DNA from 4 places in the Bacillus mojavensis genome. Region 3 is predicted to be linked to each of the others. Evidence: riboswitches for the same ligand, from Rfam matches in the RefSeq annotation. Region 3 holds a riboswitch; each other region holds the start of a gene.
What was found. A riboswitch is a leader RNA that binds a small molecule or an ion and turns the genes downstream of it on or off. The one in region 3 is predicted to bind thiamine pyrophosphate.
Positions count from the first base shown of each region.

Region 1: linked by a shared signal. The riboswitch ahead of tenA (thiaminase II) and the one ahead of HC660_RS07295 (HMP/thiamine ABC transporter substrate-binding protein ThiU) in region 3 are both predicted to bind thiamine pyrophosphate.
Region 2: linked by a shared signal. The riboswitch ahead of thiT (energy-coupled thiamine transporter ThiT) and the one ahead of HC660_RS07295 (HMP/thiamine ABC transporter substrate-binding protein ThiU) in region 3 are both predicted to bind thiamine pyrophosphate.
Region 4: linked by a shared signal. The riboswitch ahead of HC660_RS08365 (acetylornithine deacetylase) and the one ahead of HC660_RS07295 (HMP/thiamine ABC transporter substrate-binding protein ThiU) in region 3 are both predicted to bind thiamine pyrophosphate.

Region 1 covers NZ_CP051464.1:1,244,068-1,248,419, reverse strand. The annotation lists gene thiO (glycine oxidase ThiO) at 1-944, opposite strand, end outside; gene tenI (thiazole tautomerase TenI) at 928-1,545, opposite strand; gene tenA (thiaminase II) at 1,523-2,230, opposite strand; TPP riboswitch at 2,311-2,419, opposite strand; gene HC660_RS06395 (monovalent cation:proton antiporter family protein) at 2,482-4,326, opposite strand.
Region 2 covers NZ_CP051464.1:2,963,333-2,967,684, forward strand. The annotation lists rRNA gene HC660_RS15585 (16S ribosomal RNA) at 1-1,202, opposite strand, end outside; TPP riboswitch at 1,612-1,713, shown strand; gene thiT (energy-coupled thiamine transporter ThiT) at 1,813-2,391, shown strand; gene HC660_RS15595 (GNAT family N-acetyltransferase) at 2,432-2,956, opposite strand; gene floT (flotillin lipid rafts scaffold protein FloT) at 2,983-4,352, opposite strand, start outside.
Region 3 covers NZ_CP051464.1:1,400,567-1,404,918, reverse strand. The annotation lists gene HC660_RS07310 (PepSY domain-containing protein) at 1-497, opposite strand, end outside; gene HC660_RS07305 (sensor histidine kinase) at 494-1,858, opposite strand; gene ykoG (two-component system response regulator YkoG) at 1,862-2,548, opposite strand; TPP riboswitch at 2,650-2,761, shown strand; gene HC660_RS07295 (HMP/thiamine ABC transporter substrate-binding protein ThiU) at 2,858-3,463, shown strand; gene HC660_RS07290 (ECF transporter S component) at 3,460-4,059, shown strand; gene HC660_RS07285 (ABC transporter ATP-binding protein) at 4,046-4,352, shown strand, end outside.
Region 4 covers NZ_CP051464.1:1,609,493-1,613,844, reverse strand. The annotation lists gene pgeF (peptidoglycan editing factor PgeF) at 1-437, opposite strand, end outside; gene HC660_RS08370 (YlmC/YmxH family sporulation protein) at 595-840, opposite strand; gene HC660_RS08365 (acetylornithine deacetylase) at 924-2,204, opposite strand; TPP riboswitch at 2,294-2,396, opposite strand; gene HC660_RS08360 (ABC transporter ATP-binding protein) at 2,405-3,199, opposite strand; gene sigG (RNA polymerase sporulation sigma factor SigG) at 3,355-4,137, opposite strand; gene sigE (RNA polymerase sporulation sigma factor SigE) at 4,277-4,352, opposite strand, start outside.

The sequences.
Region 1 (4,352 bases), 160 kb from region 3:
TGCTTGCCAATGTATGGCTTTCCGTCCTTTGTCCCCGGACGCAGTCCCGCCCAAAAACGATCAACCTTCATATTCTGAATCGCCGGCAGCATCGTTTTCGCTTTTTCCATAACCGACTGAAGTCCGCCAAGATCAGCCTTCTCGCTCCAGTCACCAGGCTTCATCGTCGCGCCGACAACCAGTCTGCCGCTTTTTCTCGGTACGATATAGCAATGATCATGATAAAGTGTTTTTGTCAGCGGAATGTCATCATTCCAAACAGACAGGCACTCTCCTTTTACAGGAAAAAATGACTGATTCAGCCCGAGCTGCTTAAAAAACATCCCGCTCCAGACCCCGCTGGCAACCACGACATAATCCGCATGCATGTCACCGGACGCTGTTTTGACCAAAATGGATTCACCGCCACGTGTCACATCGAAAACAGGAGCATGCTCAAAAATATCCGCACCAAGCGCTTTAGCCGATTTAGCATATGCCTTGCATACAAAATAAGGCTCAACATGAACATCATCCTGAATAAAGCTCGCCCCGTAAATCTCACTGGCCGTATACGGCTCTTTTTCCAGCACTTCTTCTTTTGTATGCCAGCTGACAGAATCCAAATCGTCCATCCGTCTGAGGCGTGACACGTCTTCTTCGGAGAATGCAAGCTTAAACATACCGCCATCATGCCTTCTAATATCGATACCGGATAATGCAAATAGCTCCTCTCCAAGACCTCGGTACATACGCTGACTGTGCATGGCGAAATCAAAAAACGCATCCCGTTCCTCGCACTCGGCATGGGCGCCAAGCATCCCTGCCGCGGCGCTTGTTGTTCTGCCGCCTATTGTTCCGCTTTCAAGCAATGCGGTGTTTTTCTTTTCTTTTGCCAACTGATAAGCGATCGCGGAACCAATAATTCCGCCTCCAATGACAACTGCATCATAATGCCTTTTCATACTGAATCTCCTTTAGCTTGCGGGAATATCGTCTGGCAGCTTCCAAAGGATCATCGGAAGAAAAAATTCCGGACATGACAGCAATACCGTCTGAACCTGCTTGCTTCATTTCTCTTAATTTGGCAGGTGTCATCCCTCCAATTGAAATAACCGGAATCGAGATCCTCTGTTTGATTTCTGAAAGCAAAGACACGCCTCTGCCCTTAAGGCCTTGTTTGCAATCCGTTTCAAACACATGGCCGAACAAAACATAATCAGCATCATCCTTTTCTGCCTGAAGCGCTTCCTCCAGTGAATGCACTGATCGCCCAATGTGCAGGTGAGGAAATCTGGCTCTTACTTGTTTCGGCGAAAAGCTGCAGCTCGGCAGCTGAACACGATGAATATTTGAAAAAAGTGCAATATCAACCCGGCCATTCATCACCAGCTTTTGCTTATCAACACCGCCTTCAGAAATAAGCTCCAGCAGTTTCAAAATGTCAGCCGCCGATTTAGACCGTTCGCGAATATGGATGTAATCAACCTCATCCTGAATGGCTATAATGGATCTCACTAGATCTTCAACCGGCTTGCGGTCATCAGTTATGGCGTGCAGCTCCAAGTCCTTCCACCTCTTTTACGCTGCTGTCTGACCAGCCTTCTTTTCGATAAGCCATTCCCCAGAACTGATATTCATAATAGCTGGAAATAACAAAATTCTCTTTCATCTTGGCACGCACTTCCTCGGTGCTGTTTTCCGCCAACTCATCCAAACGGTTAATTTGTTCTTCCACCTGCTGTCTGAACCAGTCACCACCGTAGGTACCAATCCACTTCTGATAGATCGGATGCCCCGGATCACATGTCAGCAATTTCTCACCAACCTCATAATAAAGCCAATAGCACGGGAGAAGAGCTGCCAAGATTTCTGCAAAATTCCCGCTCAAGACCGAACGGTACATATGAGATGTATAAGAGTAAGCGGTAGGAGATGGCTTAAATGCCTTCTGTTCTTCCTCACTAATTTCCAAAAGATCTGTAAACTCGCGATGAAGCGCCATTTCCGCTTCATATGTACCTTGAGCATGGCTGGCCATGCGTCCCGTTGTGTAAAGGTCCTTCGCATAAGCGGCGCCGAACGATTGCACCTTCGCAAAATGCGTTAAATAATAAGAATCCTGAAGCACGTAGTATTTAAAACGGTCAATCGGAAGAGTTCCGTCACCGATCCCCTGAACAAATGGATGGACAAAGCTGCCTTCCCACCATTCTGCGGCTGCACTGCGGCATTCTTCTGAAAACTTCACACGTCATTCCCCCTGTCTGATAATAAAAAAACCACTTTCCCGCAAGGAAAAGTGGTTTGGAATTGGCATAGTTATATAACACAAATACCGCTCCACTTCCCTACGCAGGTCTGAACCTGTTCAAGTTATGAGGGTCTAAAAGTCACACTTTTATCTCAGCCCTTATAAAGGACACCCCTAGTGGTTTTACGAATACATATTGAATTGTTCTGCACCTCTATATTAACACGAATCCTTATTTGGTCAAGATATTATCCTTCCAATGTTTTCTTAAGATCCGTTACGTACCCGCGTGATCCGGTGACAATTAAGCGGTCTCCGATTTTCAGCCTTGTATCGCCGTGAGGAACGATGCTGTCCACACCTCTGAAAATCCTGACAAAAATCACATCGCCTGTTAAAGGGAATTCACGGAGAATCACGCCGTCGTATTTGCTGTTCTCCATATTAATTTGATACAGCGAAGATTCCTGGTTTGTGAGCAGTTTCATGACGCCAGGCGCTTCTATCAGCGCGCGAAGCAGTGTTTTGGTCGACAGCAAGATGGAAAAGATGCCGATGCCCTGCTCCTTCAATTTCGCTTCGTTCTTCGGTGATCCGGTGCTGGCGATGACTCTTTCTGTCCCCTTTTCTTTGGCGTATAATGCGATGTCCGTATTCATGTCTTCATCCCCTGTCGCCACTACAAGGATATCTGTATCAAATATACCGAGTGATTCAAGGGTTTGATGCTCATAATCAGGAAGCGTTTCAACGGAAAATACTGAGTCTGACAGCTTTTCCTCAGCGTTTTCTTGATAAACGTGCACGACACGCACTTCATACTCACTCTCAGGCAATTCAAGTGTAACAGGCAGTGTCATTTGATTAGCGCCGATAAATGTGATCTTCTTTTTCTCCTCCGGCTGCTCCTGTTTTTTGTACAGCTTTTTAAATCCGACCGGCGTAAAAATGCTTGCAATAACCGCCACCAGCGTAAGCGCTCCTGACATATTCGCACTGATGACATGAAGCTGCTGGCCGATTGTCGCAGCGGCAATCACAAGAGAAAGCGTTGATGTCAGCAGGAAACCAGACGCCAATATTGTGCGGTTATCATACCATTTCTTCAAGTACAGGATAGGAAGAATCTTGCTTACTAACAGTGCCATAAGCAGCAGCGGAATCATCACTAAAATTTTCGGGTCCTGAAAAAGTGTCCAAATATCCAATTTTACGCCGACCATCACAAAGAAAATCGGTATTAAGAACCCATAGCCGAAGGAATCGAGCTGCTGAACCAATTCCTTGTTCGGCGAGAGCAGGGAAACAAGCACGCCCGCTAAGAAAGCGCCGAGTATATTTTCTGCCCCCAGTGATTCAGACAGAGCCACCAGTACGATAATTAAAGTGAAAATAGCACGGGTGCCAATCTGGATCGTCCCTTTAGACATGGACTGAACAAAAGAACGGTGTTTAAAGATCCGGCCGAAGAAGTAGAGCACTACTCCCGCTGCAAACAAGATCATTAAGAGCCACATGTTTCCGCTGTCCTCCCCGTACAAAGAAGAAAATACAGCAAGAAGAATCATAGTGACCAAGTCAGCAATCACGGCAACAAGCAGGATAATCTGCCCGATGTTTGAATCCATGATCCGTTCTTCCTTTAAGGTTGGAACGACAACACCTAACGATATTGTAGAAATAATAAGCGTCATTAAGAAAGCATTTTGGATAAATCCGGCCACGACGAACCCATAAGACAGCAGCAATGATAAAATAAAAATACCGATAAAAATAATGGATGCTGTTGCAAATGTATTGGGTGCTTCCTTGCCGTTTTGCAGAAACTGCTTTTTCTTTCCCTTCTCAAAGGATGAAAAATCAATTTCAAGACCGCTTAAAAACATTAAAAAGATAAATCCGAGCATAGAGAGCGTCTGAAGCCAAGTATCACCCTCCACAACTAAATTAAGACCGCTTTTTCCTATAATCAATCCCATAATAATTTCAGCAACAACAACAGGGATGCTGAGTTTAAACCGATGCAAAAGGATGGGAGTCAAAAATGCAACGATAAGTACGACAACTAATGATGCGACAGATGTATGCGCCATAATCTGAACCTCCTTTTAAAAAAACA
Region 2 (4,352 bases), 1.6 Mb from region 3:
GACGTCATCCCCACCTTCCTCCGGTTTGTCACCGGCAGTCACCTTAGAGTGCCCAACTGAATGCTGGCAACTAAGATCAAGGGTTGCGCTCGTTGCGGGACTTAACCCAACATCTCACGACACGAGCTGACGACAACCATGCACCACCTGTCACTCTGCCCCCGAAGGGGACGTCCTATCTCTAGGATTGTCAGAGGATGTCAAGACCTGGTAAGGTTCTTCGCGTTGCTTCGAATTAAACCACATGCTCCACCGCTTGTGCGGGCCCCCGTCAATTCCTTTGAGTTTCAGTCTTGCGACCGTACTCCCCAGGCGGAGTGCTTAATGCGTTAGCTGCAGCACTAAGGGGCGGAAACCCCCTAACACTTAGCACTCATCGTTTACGGCGTGGACTACCAGGGTATCTAATCCTGTTCGCTCCCCACGCTTTCGCTCCTCAGCGTCAGTTACAGACCAGAGAGTCGCCTTCGCCACTGGTGTTCCTCCACATCTCTACGCATTTCACCGCTACACGTGGAATTCCACTCTCCTCTTCTGCACTCAAGTTCCCCAGTTTCCAATGACCCTCCCCGGTTGAGCCGGGGGCTTTCACATCAGACTTAAGGAACCGCCTGCGAGCCCTTTACGCCCAATAATTCCGGACAACGCTTGCCACCTACGTATTACCGCGGCTGCTGGCACGTAGTTAGCCGTGGCTTTCTGGTTAGGTACCGTCAAGGTACCGCCCTATTTGAACGGTACTTGTTCTTCCCTAACAACAGAGCTTTACGATCCGAAAACCTTCATCACTCACGCGGCGTTGCTCCGTCAGACTTTCGTCCATTGCGGAAGATTCCCTACTGCTGCCTCCCGTAGGAGTCTGGGCCGTGTCTCAGTCCCAGTGTGGCCGATCACCCTCTCAGGTCGGCTACGCATCGTTGCCTTGGTGAGCCGTTACCTCACCAACTAGCTAATGCGCCGCGGGTCCATCTGTAAGTGGTAGCCGAAGCCACCTTTTATGTTTGAACCATGCGGTTCAAACAAGCATCCGGTATTAGCCCCGGTTTCCCGGAGTTATCCCAGTCTTACAGGCAGGTTACCCACGTGTTACTCACCCGTCCGCCGCTAACATCAGGGAGCAAGCTCCCATCTGTTCGCTCGACTTGCATGTATTAGGCACGCCGCCAGCGTTCGTCCTGAGCCAGGATCAAACTCTCCGATAAAGTAGTTTGACTGACTACGCACATCGTTGTGCGATTTATTTAAAACTTGAATTAACAGGTACGTTTTGTCTTGTTTAGTTTTCAAAGATCATCACCACTCTCGATGAAGCAGCTTTATTAATATAACATTCAGCTCTCTGATTGTCAACAACTTTTTTTCAAAGTGTTTTGAGGCTTCTTGTTTTGTCTGCTGTTCATCAGCGACGTTTAATAATATAACACCTATAATTATTTATTGCAATAGTTTTTTTAAAAAAATCTATAAAATAATAAAACTGTAATCTTTTTTAATTCTATCTAACTTGTAATGCTTTTTAAAACATATATCTATTAATGAATATTTGCCACAGGCAATATCATCTTGTTGTTTTAACCTTTTTCTTGTATAGTAGAAACGAACTAAATATCCGATAACCACAAGGGGAGCATAAAAGCTGAGAGTGAGCGGTTCCGTTCTGACCCTTTGAACCTGTTAGTTAACGCTGGCGTAGGGATGTGGCAAAGTCAAATGAATTGCAGATTGTAAAGCAGTGCGTGGAACTTTCCTATCCTTCCGCGTGCTGCTTTTTTGTTGTCCTTTTGGATTGTCTATCAATGGAAGGGGATTTTTATGGCTCAACCAAGACAACTGGTTCGTCTTATTGAAATTGCAATCATGACTGCTGCTGCTGTCATTTTAGACATCGTTTCCGGAATGTTCCTCCGTATGCCTCAAGGAGGATCGGTATCCATCATGATGATTCCGATTTTTTTGATTTCATTTCGCTGGGGAGTTAAAGCAGGTCTTACCACCGGTCTATTGACAGGTCTTGTTCAAATTGCGATTGGAAATCTATTTCTTCAGCACCCTGTTCAGCTATTGCTTGATTACATTGCAGCGTTCGCCGCTGTTGGAATAAGCGGCTTTTTCGCTTCCGCTGTCCGCAAATCAGCTTTATCAAAAGCAAAAGGAAAATTGATTGTATCAGTGATTTGCGCAGTTTTTATCGGCAGTTTTCTGCGTTATGCTGCACATGTGATTTCAGGGGCGGTATTTTTCGGCAGCTTTGCACCAAAAGGAACGCCGGTATGGATTTACTCATTAACTTATAATGCTACTTATATGGTTCCATCATTCATCATCTGTGCGATTGTCCTTTGTTTATTGTTCATGACAGCTCCGCGCTTGCTGAAAACTGAAAAAGCTTAATCTAACAACCCCCAGCGGCCGTTCCGCTGGGGGTTGTTTTCTATCTTCTGTTAAGCAGATTTTTTAATGAAGCAAGATCCGGCCAAGCGAATCCTATTTCTTTCAAACTTTCTCCTGCGATTTCAAACCTATCCTGGGCTGCTCTTTCAGGTGAAAACGACTGATAAAATGTAATCGAAGGATTCTCTTCTACGACCCAAACAAACATGCTCGTAAAGCCATGATCAAGCAAAAAATCTGCTCCCTTTGTCAAAAGTGCTCTGCCTGCACCTTGCCGCTGTTTTTCTTCTAAAAGGTAAATGGCATATAACTCACCGTCATAGCCTTTCTGCTCTGTACGAATAGGACCAAAAGATGCAAAGCCGAATACTGAACCTTTATCATCTTCTGCCACAAAAACCCCCTTTAATGAACGGGTTTTCCATTTGGCTTCAAAATCGTTGTAGTTTAAACCATTTAAGTATTCAGCCGAGACAATGCCGCTGTATGTTGTCATCCAGCTGTCAACGTGCACTTTTGCGATGGCCTTTATATCATCTATTCGTGCTTCTCTTATAGTCACCATTCATTCTCTATTCCTTTCCGCAATGGTTATTCAGATTTTTGAACAGGTTTTGTTTCTTTTAATTCATTTGTCAGTTCGTTGATGCTCTGTTTGATGTTGCCTTTTCCTGAAAAGTTCTCAATCATTTCCTTTACGTCGATTCCCGAAGACGCTTTTAAGCTTTCTTGTAAGCTGGACATTAAGTTTGTCGCATAGCTTGTGACTTTGTTGGCGCCGCTTGAATCACCGCTGCCTCCTGTATCAACGACGGTGATCTTATCAATATTTGAAAGCGGTGCTGATACCTGTTTCGCGTATTCCGGAAGCATTTTGACAATCATATCGAAAATTGCAGCCTGACCGTACTGCTCAAAGGCAGCAGCAATTTTTTCTTTCGCTTCCGCTTCAGCAAGACCTTTTAAGCGAATAACCTCGGCCTCTGTCTCACCTTTTGCTTTTTCCGCTTCTGCTTTTGCAAGACCGTCAATTCTGACCCTTTCAGCTTCAGCCTTCGCCATCGCTTCTATGCTGTATTTCTTGGCATCGGCTTGGGCTAGCTGTTTGGCTTTTTCAGCAGCGGCAGATTGCTCAACTGAATAGCGGTCTGCATCCGCTTTTTTCTTTACTTCAGAATCATACTGGCGTTCACGGCGAAGTATTTCTTTTTCTTCTAATTCAATTTGTTTTTGCCGCTCTATAATCTTGACCTGCATTTCCTGCTCTGTGACCTGCTGGCGTGCTTTAGCTGTTTCCAAATCGTATGCCTGGTCAGCGTTGGCTTTTGCTGTATCTTGATCTCGCCGGTATTCAGCCATTTTAAGCTGATTGATTTTTTCAGCTTCCGCAATTTCCGTCGCTCGTTCAAGCTCTGATTTTTTGGCTTCTTTATCGGCTTCCGCCCGCTTAATTCTTGTTTCTTTATCAGCCTCTGCGGTTGCAATGTCAGCATCACGTTTTACCTGCGCAATTCTAGGTTTACCTAGTGATTCAAGATAGCCGTTTTTATCACGGACATCTTTAATGGTAAAGGAGACAATCACAAGGCCCATCTTAGCGAGATCCTGTGAAGCGACACGCTGCACTTCTTGGGAGAATTTTTCGCGGTTTTTATAAATTTCTTCTACTGTCATAGACCCGAGAATGGAGCGAAGGTGGCCCTCCAGTACTTCACGCGCCTCCTGCTCTCGGTCTTCTTTTGACTTTCCTAAAAATTGTTCGGCTGCTGTGGCGATTTCTCCGATCGATCCGCCGATTTTAATAATTGCAGTTCCGTCCGCCATTACAGGCACACCTTGCTCTGTATAAACTTCAGGAGTCGATACATCGAGTTTGCTTGATAACAGACTTAACGGCTCAGCCTGCTGAAAAACCGGAAGAACAAAGGTTCCTCCTCCGCGAACAATCTTCAGGCGGTTGC
Region 3 (4,352 bases):
GAAATTGTTGTCTTTTGTTTGTCTTTGCTGCTGATTTTATCAGCGGACACCACCGCTTTTGTCTTCATATCTACCTTCACTTCGTATGTTTCCCCATTATTTTTTTGAATGGTATACGACGCAACTCCATGTTTTCGCGTGTGTTTTTTGACGGTGCCCGGCACCCGCACCAGAGCAAGCTGCTCAGCTTCTTTTTCTGTCATGTCAGCTGTGTTCGTCTCTTTCACTCTGTTCATTGACAATATGTCACCCGATTTAGCATCAGCTTTCAGAAAATAAATTCCTTTTGGATTTTCCAGAGTCATATCATAGGTTTTTTTATCATTGGATCGCGTCACTTTTGTGATGTCGCCTTCATAGGAGGCTTCTACTTTTTTTATGACTGCCTCCTTTGACAGCGCGTCCTCATGAGTCTGCTGAATGATAAGAACCGCGCAGATGACAATGGCTAAAACGGCTGCCGCCGCAGCAGCTCCTGTTTTCATACGTTTTGTCATAGCGCTCCCCCATTCTGTTCTCTAAATTGCATTGTGACATTTGTTCCCTGTCCCGGTTTGCTTTTTACAGACAGGTCAATGCCATGCTCATCGGCAATATGTTTCGCAATGGATAGACCTAAACCCGTTCCCCCTGTTTTGCGGTTACGCGCCTCATCCGCCCGGTAAAAACGTTCAAACAGGCGCGGGAGATGCTCCTCAGGTATGCCGATTCCTTCATCCCTTACAGACAAAAACGGCCGGCTGTTTTTGGTTCCTGCGGAAATCACAATGCCCTTGTCACTATACTTTATAGCATTATCAAGCAAAATCGTCAGCAGCTGCTTTATGCGTTCTTCATCTGCCGTTACGAACAAATGCTCTTTGCCCGCCTCGAGAAAAATGTCGCGTTTATAAACCGGCTGGAGTGTTTGTATGACGGCGCGCGACATTTCGATCAGGTCAACCGTTTTCAGATCAAGCTCCATTTCTTTATGGCTCTTGGCCAGGGTAAGCAGCTGATTGGTCAGTTTTTTCATATGGATCGCTTCCGAATGAATGGCTTCAATGGATTCCTCAAGCACTTCAGGCCTTCTTGCCCCCCAGCGTTTCATTAGATTGCTGTAGCTTTCAATAATGGTGAGCGGGGTTTTCAGCTCGTGTGAAGCGTCTTGGACGAATTGCTGCTGTTTGTCGTAGTGCTCTTTCAGCATGCTCGCCATCTCATTAAAAGTCAGCCCCATTTGATATAATTCGTCGTGCGACTGTCCTTCCAGAGAAATTGTTTTGAATGCTTTTTCTCTCTGGATGTCTTTCATCGTTGTCACCAATTGTCTGATTGGATTGATGATATGGCGGGCGAGTAAGCTGCCAGCAAAGAAGGAAGCGATACAGACCGCTGCGCTGGCCGCAATTAAAATAAATTTTAGCAGAAAAAGACTTTCGTCTGTATGCTCCAGCCTTTCCACGAGCTGAAGAGATACGACTTGTCCATCTGTCCAAATGACAGGGACAGCTGCTGCTGCAAACAGTTTGCCTGTATGCTTTGTCACGTCTGTCGTTTCTCCGCTGTGAAAAGTAAGAGGGAAGTCTTTATATGCTTTTTCCTTGGTGATGGTCATAACGGCTTTCTGATCCGCAGTCACTATCCGTACCATTCCGTTTGCCGGAAGATACGCCTGCAGCATATCCTGCAAAGCCACTCCTTGTGTTTCGGCGGTATGAAGAGCTTCGGCGATATTGTCTGTTTCATCAGCAAGACGGGCTGCATCCTTTGAGGTGAGTGCCGATGAAAAAATGAGATAGACCGCAGTATGGACCAACATTAATAAAATCAACAGCCAAATAGATGTATAAAGATGAATCTTAGTCTTCAGCTTCATCATTTACCCCTTAATGGTATAGCCGACTCCGCGCACGGTATGAATCAGCTGTTTTTCGTAAGGATAGTCCAATTTTTTTCTGATATACCTTATGTACACGTCGACGACATTTGTATCACCGATGTAATCAAACCCCCATACAGAGCTGAGAATTTGCTCCCTCGTCAGCACTTGTTGCGGATGCTTCAGCATATAGACAAGCAAATCAAATTCCCGGGGCGTTAATTCAACTTCTTTGTCTCCCCGTCTGACTTCACGTGTTTTTTCGTTTACTTGCAAATCGTCATATGTCAAAAATGTGCCGATATCCTCTGTTTTGCTTCCGGTTTGGCGAAGTGCCGCTCTGATTCTGGCAAGCAATTCTTCAATTTCAAACGGCTTGGTGACATAGTCATTCGCACCGATGTCCAGCCCTGTTACCTTATCTGGAATGCTGTCGCGGGCGGTTAATAAAATAACCGGTGTTCCTTGATCTGTTTTCCTCAGCCGGCGCAGCACTTCAAGCCCGCTCATCCCTGGCAGCATGACATCAAGCAGCAGCAGGGAATACGAACCTTCGGCGGCCGCGTCAAGCCCTTCAGTGCCATTATGTTTGATGGTCACGCTGTATCCTTCATATTCCAATTCAAGCTGAAGGACCCTGGCGATTTTTTCTTCATCTTCCACAATTAATATGTGCCCTTTTTCCAAATCCGATCATCCTCTCATGTTCCTATATGAAAAAAATGATTTCATTGTTTACAAAATGATTCTTATCATCTATTATGATGTCAAAATAAAAAATTGTATACGGAAAGCACTAGGGGTGCTGTTATGGCTGAGATAAAGCGCGAAAAAACACGCTTTGATCCCTTATGACCCGATCTGGATAATACCAGCGTGGGGAAGTGCAGGTTGACCGAAAGGTGTATTTTTTCGTGCGCTTACTCGATCTATGACTGCATATTCCCTAAGGATATGCAGTTTTTTATTTTACCAAAAAAACAGGAGGTCAGAGAAATGGACAACTTATGCGGTACAAGCAGAATCGCCGGTTTTCGGTTCTCTTTATACCCAATGACGGATGATTTTATCAGTGTGATTAAGTCTGCGCTGAAAAAAACCGATACGTCAAAGGTTTGGACAAAAACCGATCATATCAGCACAGTTTTGCGCGGATCGATCGAGCATGTATTCGACGCCGCCAAAGCCATCTACCTTTATGCAGCAAATAGCGAAAAACACATCGTTATGAACGGGACGTTTTCCATCGGCTGCCCCGGCGATACACAAGGAGATACATTTCTGACAGCAGATGAAAAGCGTGTCAACGAAGAATTTGTCCATACCCTGAAAGCAGAGGCTCCATGCCAATTTGCACTTTATCCGATGAATGAGCCGGATTATATGGACATCATCATGAAAGCTGTTGAAATCGCTAAGGCTGACGGCACCTTTGTTCAGGGTGTTCATTACGCAAGTGAGCTAGACGGAGATGCACACGACGTGTTCCGAACGCTGGAAGCCGCTTTCCGCATGGCAAATCAGCAAACAACACACGTCACAATGACCGTGAACTTCTCGGCAAACAGTCCATCAAGAAAACAGAAAGCAGGGATAAAATGAAAAGCTGGAAAGTAAAAGAAATTGTCATCATGTCCGTAATCAGTATTGTTTTTGCCATTGTTTATTTAGTATTCACTCATTTTGGAAACGTACTTGCAGGGATGTTCGGGCCCATCGCTTATGAACCTATTTACGGCATTTGGTTTATCGTGTCGGTGATTGCCGCGTACATCATTCGCAAACCGGGGGCTGCCCTTGTATCTGAAGTCATCGCAGCTCTCGTTGAATGTTTGCTGGGAAATCCTTCAGGCCCGATGGTTATCGTGATCGGCGTTGTTCAAGGTCTCGGAGCAGAAGCAGTATTTCTTGCGACACGCTGGAAAGCATATTCCCTTCCTGTGCTGCTTCTGGCGGGTATGGGGTCTTCGGTGGCCAGCTTTATTTATGATCTCTTTGTTTCCGGTTATGCGGCGTATTCACCGGGATACCTGCTCATTATGCTTGTGATCCGTCTCGTTTCAGGTGCGGTTCTAGCCGGACTTCTTGGAAAAGCTGTCAGCGATTCTCTCGCATATACGGGCGTCTTAAACGGAATGGCGCTGGGAAAGGAACTGAAAAAGAAACGGAAACGGGTATCTAATCATGCAAGCCTATAATACGTTACTTTCGGTTGACCGGCTTCGTTTTTCATATGAAGAAAACGAGAAACCGATTTTTCAAGAGATAACGTTTGAGCTCCTAAAAGGAGAATGCGCTTTATTGTTAGGGCCGAGCGGGTGCGGAAAAAGCTCGCTTGCCCTCTGTTTAAACGGACTTTACCCCGAAGCTTGTGACGGGGTGCTGTCCGGGCATGTATTCTTATTTCAAAAACCGATCACTGATGATGAAACCTCTGAAACGATCGCTCAGCATGTCGGAGTCGTCTTTCAGGACCCTGATCAGCAGTTTT
Region 4 (4,352 bases), 210 kb from region 3:
CCGACAAGCGATTTCACCGGATCGAAAAAGAAAAGAGGCACACAATCAGCAAAGCATAATGCCAGGAATACATTTTTATCATTTGTATAGAGCCCGTCTGTTGCTTTAAAAGCTGATTGATACTCACGGGCGCCTTTGCCCCTGTCCCTCTGCGTCACTTTTTGGACGCGATTGTCGTGTGTCTGGTCAGCAAATACCCAAGACTGCAAATCAATATTAAACATATCGGCTATATATTCACGATTTTTAACCACATCTGCATCTTTGTCATGAACGTGCAATCCTGTATTTAACGACTCAAAAGGTTTTTGACTGACACCGCCGTTTTTCGTAGTAAATCCGGCAATGATTTCTGCATGATTTTGATTCGTTTGTTTCCAGTCTTGTATCATGAGTGTCGAGGGGGTGGTGAGACTGAATGGGTGATATGTATTCATGATGATCCAACCTTTCGACAAACATTTATAAGGCGTAATTTCCCACTTATTTTACCACATCTTTCTGCATTCGTTTAGCGCCGATTTGCATATTTCATAAATGAAATGTGCCGGAAGAGTTCAGACTTCCGGCATTTGACAATCAGCGGCAAAAAAGCTAAGCATGGGATTCACTTAATCGGACTAAAATGACATCTTCACCGATTTTAACTATATTTCGCCAAGGAATGACCATTTCCTCTTCCTTTCCAAAAAAACCGAGAACTTTTCCATTTCCCCCTAGTATAATCGCCTGAATTTTTCCTGTAGTGACATTGATATCAATATCTCCGATGCTCCCCAATTTTTTTCCGTTAGAGACATTGACGACGTCTTTCACCTGAAATTCTGAAATGCTGATCATCCCATCACGTCCTTTTTTTGGTCCTTTTTTCTAGTATATGAACGGGCGGGCTGAACCTTGTCAGCAAGGAGAAATTTTCATGATCATTGTTCTTTTTTACGGCTGCACCATCTAAGGATGAATGTGAGCATGATTTTCGTATAATCTACGAGCTGCTCAATCGATACCTCCTCATTAACGGAATGAGCATTATATAAATTGCCAGGTCCGTAGATCACGCTTGGGATACCGGCATTATAAAGCCATCCGCCATCGGTTACGGTCTGAGAGACGTCAACGACCGGGCGTTCGCGTTTGATTTCCTCGTGTGACGCTGTAAGGGCTAAAACGCCAGGATGAGCCGGATCAACTTCCAAGGCCGGAAAAATTTCTCCTCTATCCTCAATCATTGAAGAGCCTCCCCATTTAAAGACAGGACGGTTTTCCCTCAGCCAAATATCACTATCACTCAGCCGGTTGATGTAATCTTCTATTTCCGCTGCCACTTGTTCATGCGTTTCATTCGGGTAAAAATGGACTGTGATCCACAGCCGGCACTCATCCGCTATAAAGGCCGCATGTCTGCCTCCTTCTATAACAGCGGGATTAATTGTGTTTGTACCGGGTGCAAAGCCGGGATAACGTTTCATAATGGCCCAATGGCGCTCAAGCTCACCGAGTCCAGAAATGATTTTTGCCATTTTTTCGATCGCGCTCGCCCCGAATGTTCCTCCGCCAGCGTGGATCATATTGCGTCTTGTTCCATCGTGAAACGTTTGACTGCTTTTGATTTCGATCCAGCCTGTAATCACTCCGCCTTGACCTTGAATATGCATATCGCTCGTATCCGCCACAACTGCAAAGTCTGCGTGATAGCCCTTTTTGCAGCATTCAAGCGTGCCGGCCTCTCCGACCTCCTCCCCGATGACCGATTGCAGAATCAAATCGCCCGGGAGCTCAATGCCTGCTTCACGAATCAGCTTTACAGCAAACAGCACACAGGCCATTCCGCCTTTCATATCTGAGGCGCCCCGGCCGATTAAGAAACCGTTTTTCTCAATAGGACAAAACGGCTCATGCACCCATTCCTCGTCCTCTCTTACCTCTGCCACATCGACATGCCCATTGATGATTAAACTTTGATAGGCTGCTGTATTTGTTCCCTTTAAAACACCCACAACATTGGGATCTCCAGGATAAACGTCCCATTTGTCGATGAAAAATCCCCGTTCACGCAAAAACTGCGCAATCCATGTTTGGATGCTGTCTGTATTTCTCGCAGGCGGCGCCGGTGTTTTAAAAGAAATCAGCGTTTTCGCAAGCCCAATGAGCTCGTCCTTTTGTTCTTCCGCTTTTTTTAGTAAAGATTCTACTTGATCAATCATGTTATCCGCTCCTATTTTTAATAGAAAAAAGCCGTTTCATATTCATGAAACGGCTTAATAAAGAAAGCAGAGTGCAAGCTGCTGCATTCTCCGCTTTTTCACCGCTTCCCTCCGCTGGTATGATCCAGATCAGGTCAATAAGGGTTGAGACAAGCGTCTCTCTCAGCTTCTAAAGCACCCCTAGGATGAATCGTATGTCGTTATGCATTTGTTACCGTCTCAGCTCTTGTTAAAAACGGACGATCCTGATTCCATAATACACGGATCGGCGTATCAAAAAAAGAAGAAAGTGATTCGTCTGTCAGCATGTCTTTCATTTGTCCTGATCTAAAGACTTCTCCCTTTTTTAACAAGAGGGCTTTATCAAAAATCGGCAAAATTTCTTCCGCATGATGCGTAACATAAAGAATAGACGGCGCATTTTCCCTGCTTGCAATATGTGTAATCGTATCTAACAGTTTTTCCCGGGCAATAAAATCAAGTCCTGTAACTGGTTCGTCCAGTATAAGCAGCTCCGGATCAGCCATTAGCGCTCTTGCAATTAAAGCTCTTTGTTTCTCTCCTTGAGAAAGAGTTTCATAGCGGCGGTCAGCATAATCGATGGCTCCTAAGTCCTCGAGCAGGGCAATCGCTTTTTCTCTGATATCCGCACTTGGAGTTTCATACAAGCCAATTGAAGCATATGCCCCGCTCAGAGCAATTTCAAAAGCTGAATCTGCCGGATACAATTTTTGCTGAAGACCCGCTGAGACAAGGCCGATTTTTCGCCTGAGTTTATCTCCCAGCTCCGTTTTTCCGAATACATGACCAAGCACCTGCATCTCGCCTGTTGTCGGAAAATAGTAAGAGCATAGCATATTTAACAGCGCGGTCTTCCCTGCTCCGTTTAATCCGTAAAGCACCCAGTTCTCCTTTTCTTCTACTTTCCAATGAATATCCTTTAGTATCCATTTTCCATTCCGTCTTAGTGAGACATTGTCAAGCTGCAAAATCATTGTGGTCCTCCTCTTTCCAAATCAAAGAATTGTTTTAATTTTCACAAAACTTTGTACGGACTAGGATACCTTACTTTTTCGAAAACGTAAACCGCTCGTTCTAAATAGAAAAGCCTTTAAAACAATTTCTGTTTTAAAGGCTTTCCGCGTCCATGCTATTGATGAATATTCTTATTCATTTGTTTGATTGCTGCCTTTTCCAGTCTGGACACCTGTGCTTGAGAAATCCCGATTTCTTCGGCTACTTCCATTTGCGTTTTTCCTTGGAAGAACCGTTTTCTTAAAATCATTTTTTCCCTCTCGTTCAGCCTTCTCATGCCCTCTTTCAAAGCCAGCTCTTCAATCCATTGTGTATCTTTGTTGCGTTCATCACTGATTTGATCCATGACATAAATCGGATCTCCGCCGTCATTGTAGATCGGTTCAAAAAGAGATACCGGATCTTGAATGGCGTCGAGTGCAAACACGATTTCTTCGTGCGGTACTTCAAGAACTTTGGCGATATCCTCTGCCGTCGGCTCCTTGCTTGTCTCACTGATTAACCGTTCTCTTACCTGGAGTGCCTTATATGCGATATCCCTGAGTGATCTCGAGACTCGTATCGGGTTATTATCGCGCAAATACCTGCGGATCTCTCCGATAATCATAGGTACAGCGTATGTTGAAAACTTAACATTGTGGCTTAGATCAAAATTATCAATGGATTTCATTAGTCCGATGCAGCCGACTTGAAATAAGTCATCAACATACTCCCCTCTGTTATTAAATCTTTGAATGACACTTAAGACAAGACGCAAGTTCCCGTTTACAAGCTTTTCTCTGGCTGAATCATCACCTTCGTCCTGCAATTGCCTAAACAGCTTTCTCATCTCTTCATTCTTGAGTACGGGTAATTTGGACGTATCCACCCCGCAGATTTCGACTTTATTTCTCGACACTTTTTTCCCTCCCTACAGGAGCTGCTGTACAACGTTAAGTATCTCCTCGGGTGGGAAAAATATGCACTGTACTCAGACCGAAAAATAGTCATAATTGGGAAATCCTTGTAGAATCAAGGGATTAACCCGCAAAAATTTTTTACACCATTTTGTTGAATTCTTTTCGCAATCTTTTAATGATTCGTTTTTCCAGACGGGAAATATAGGATTGAGAA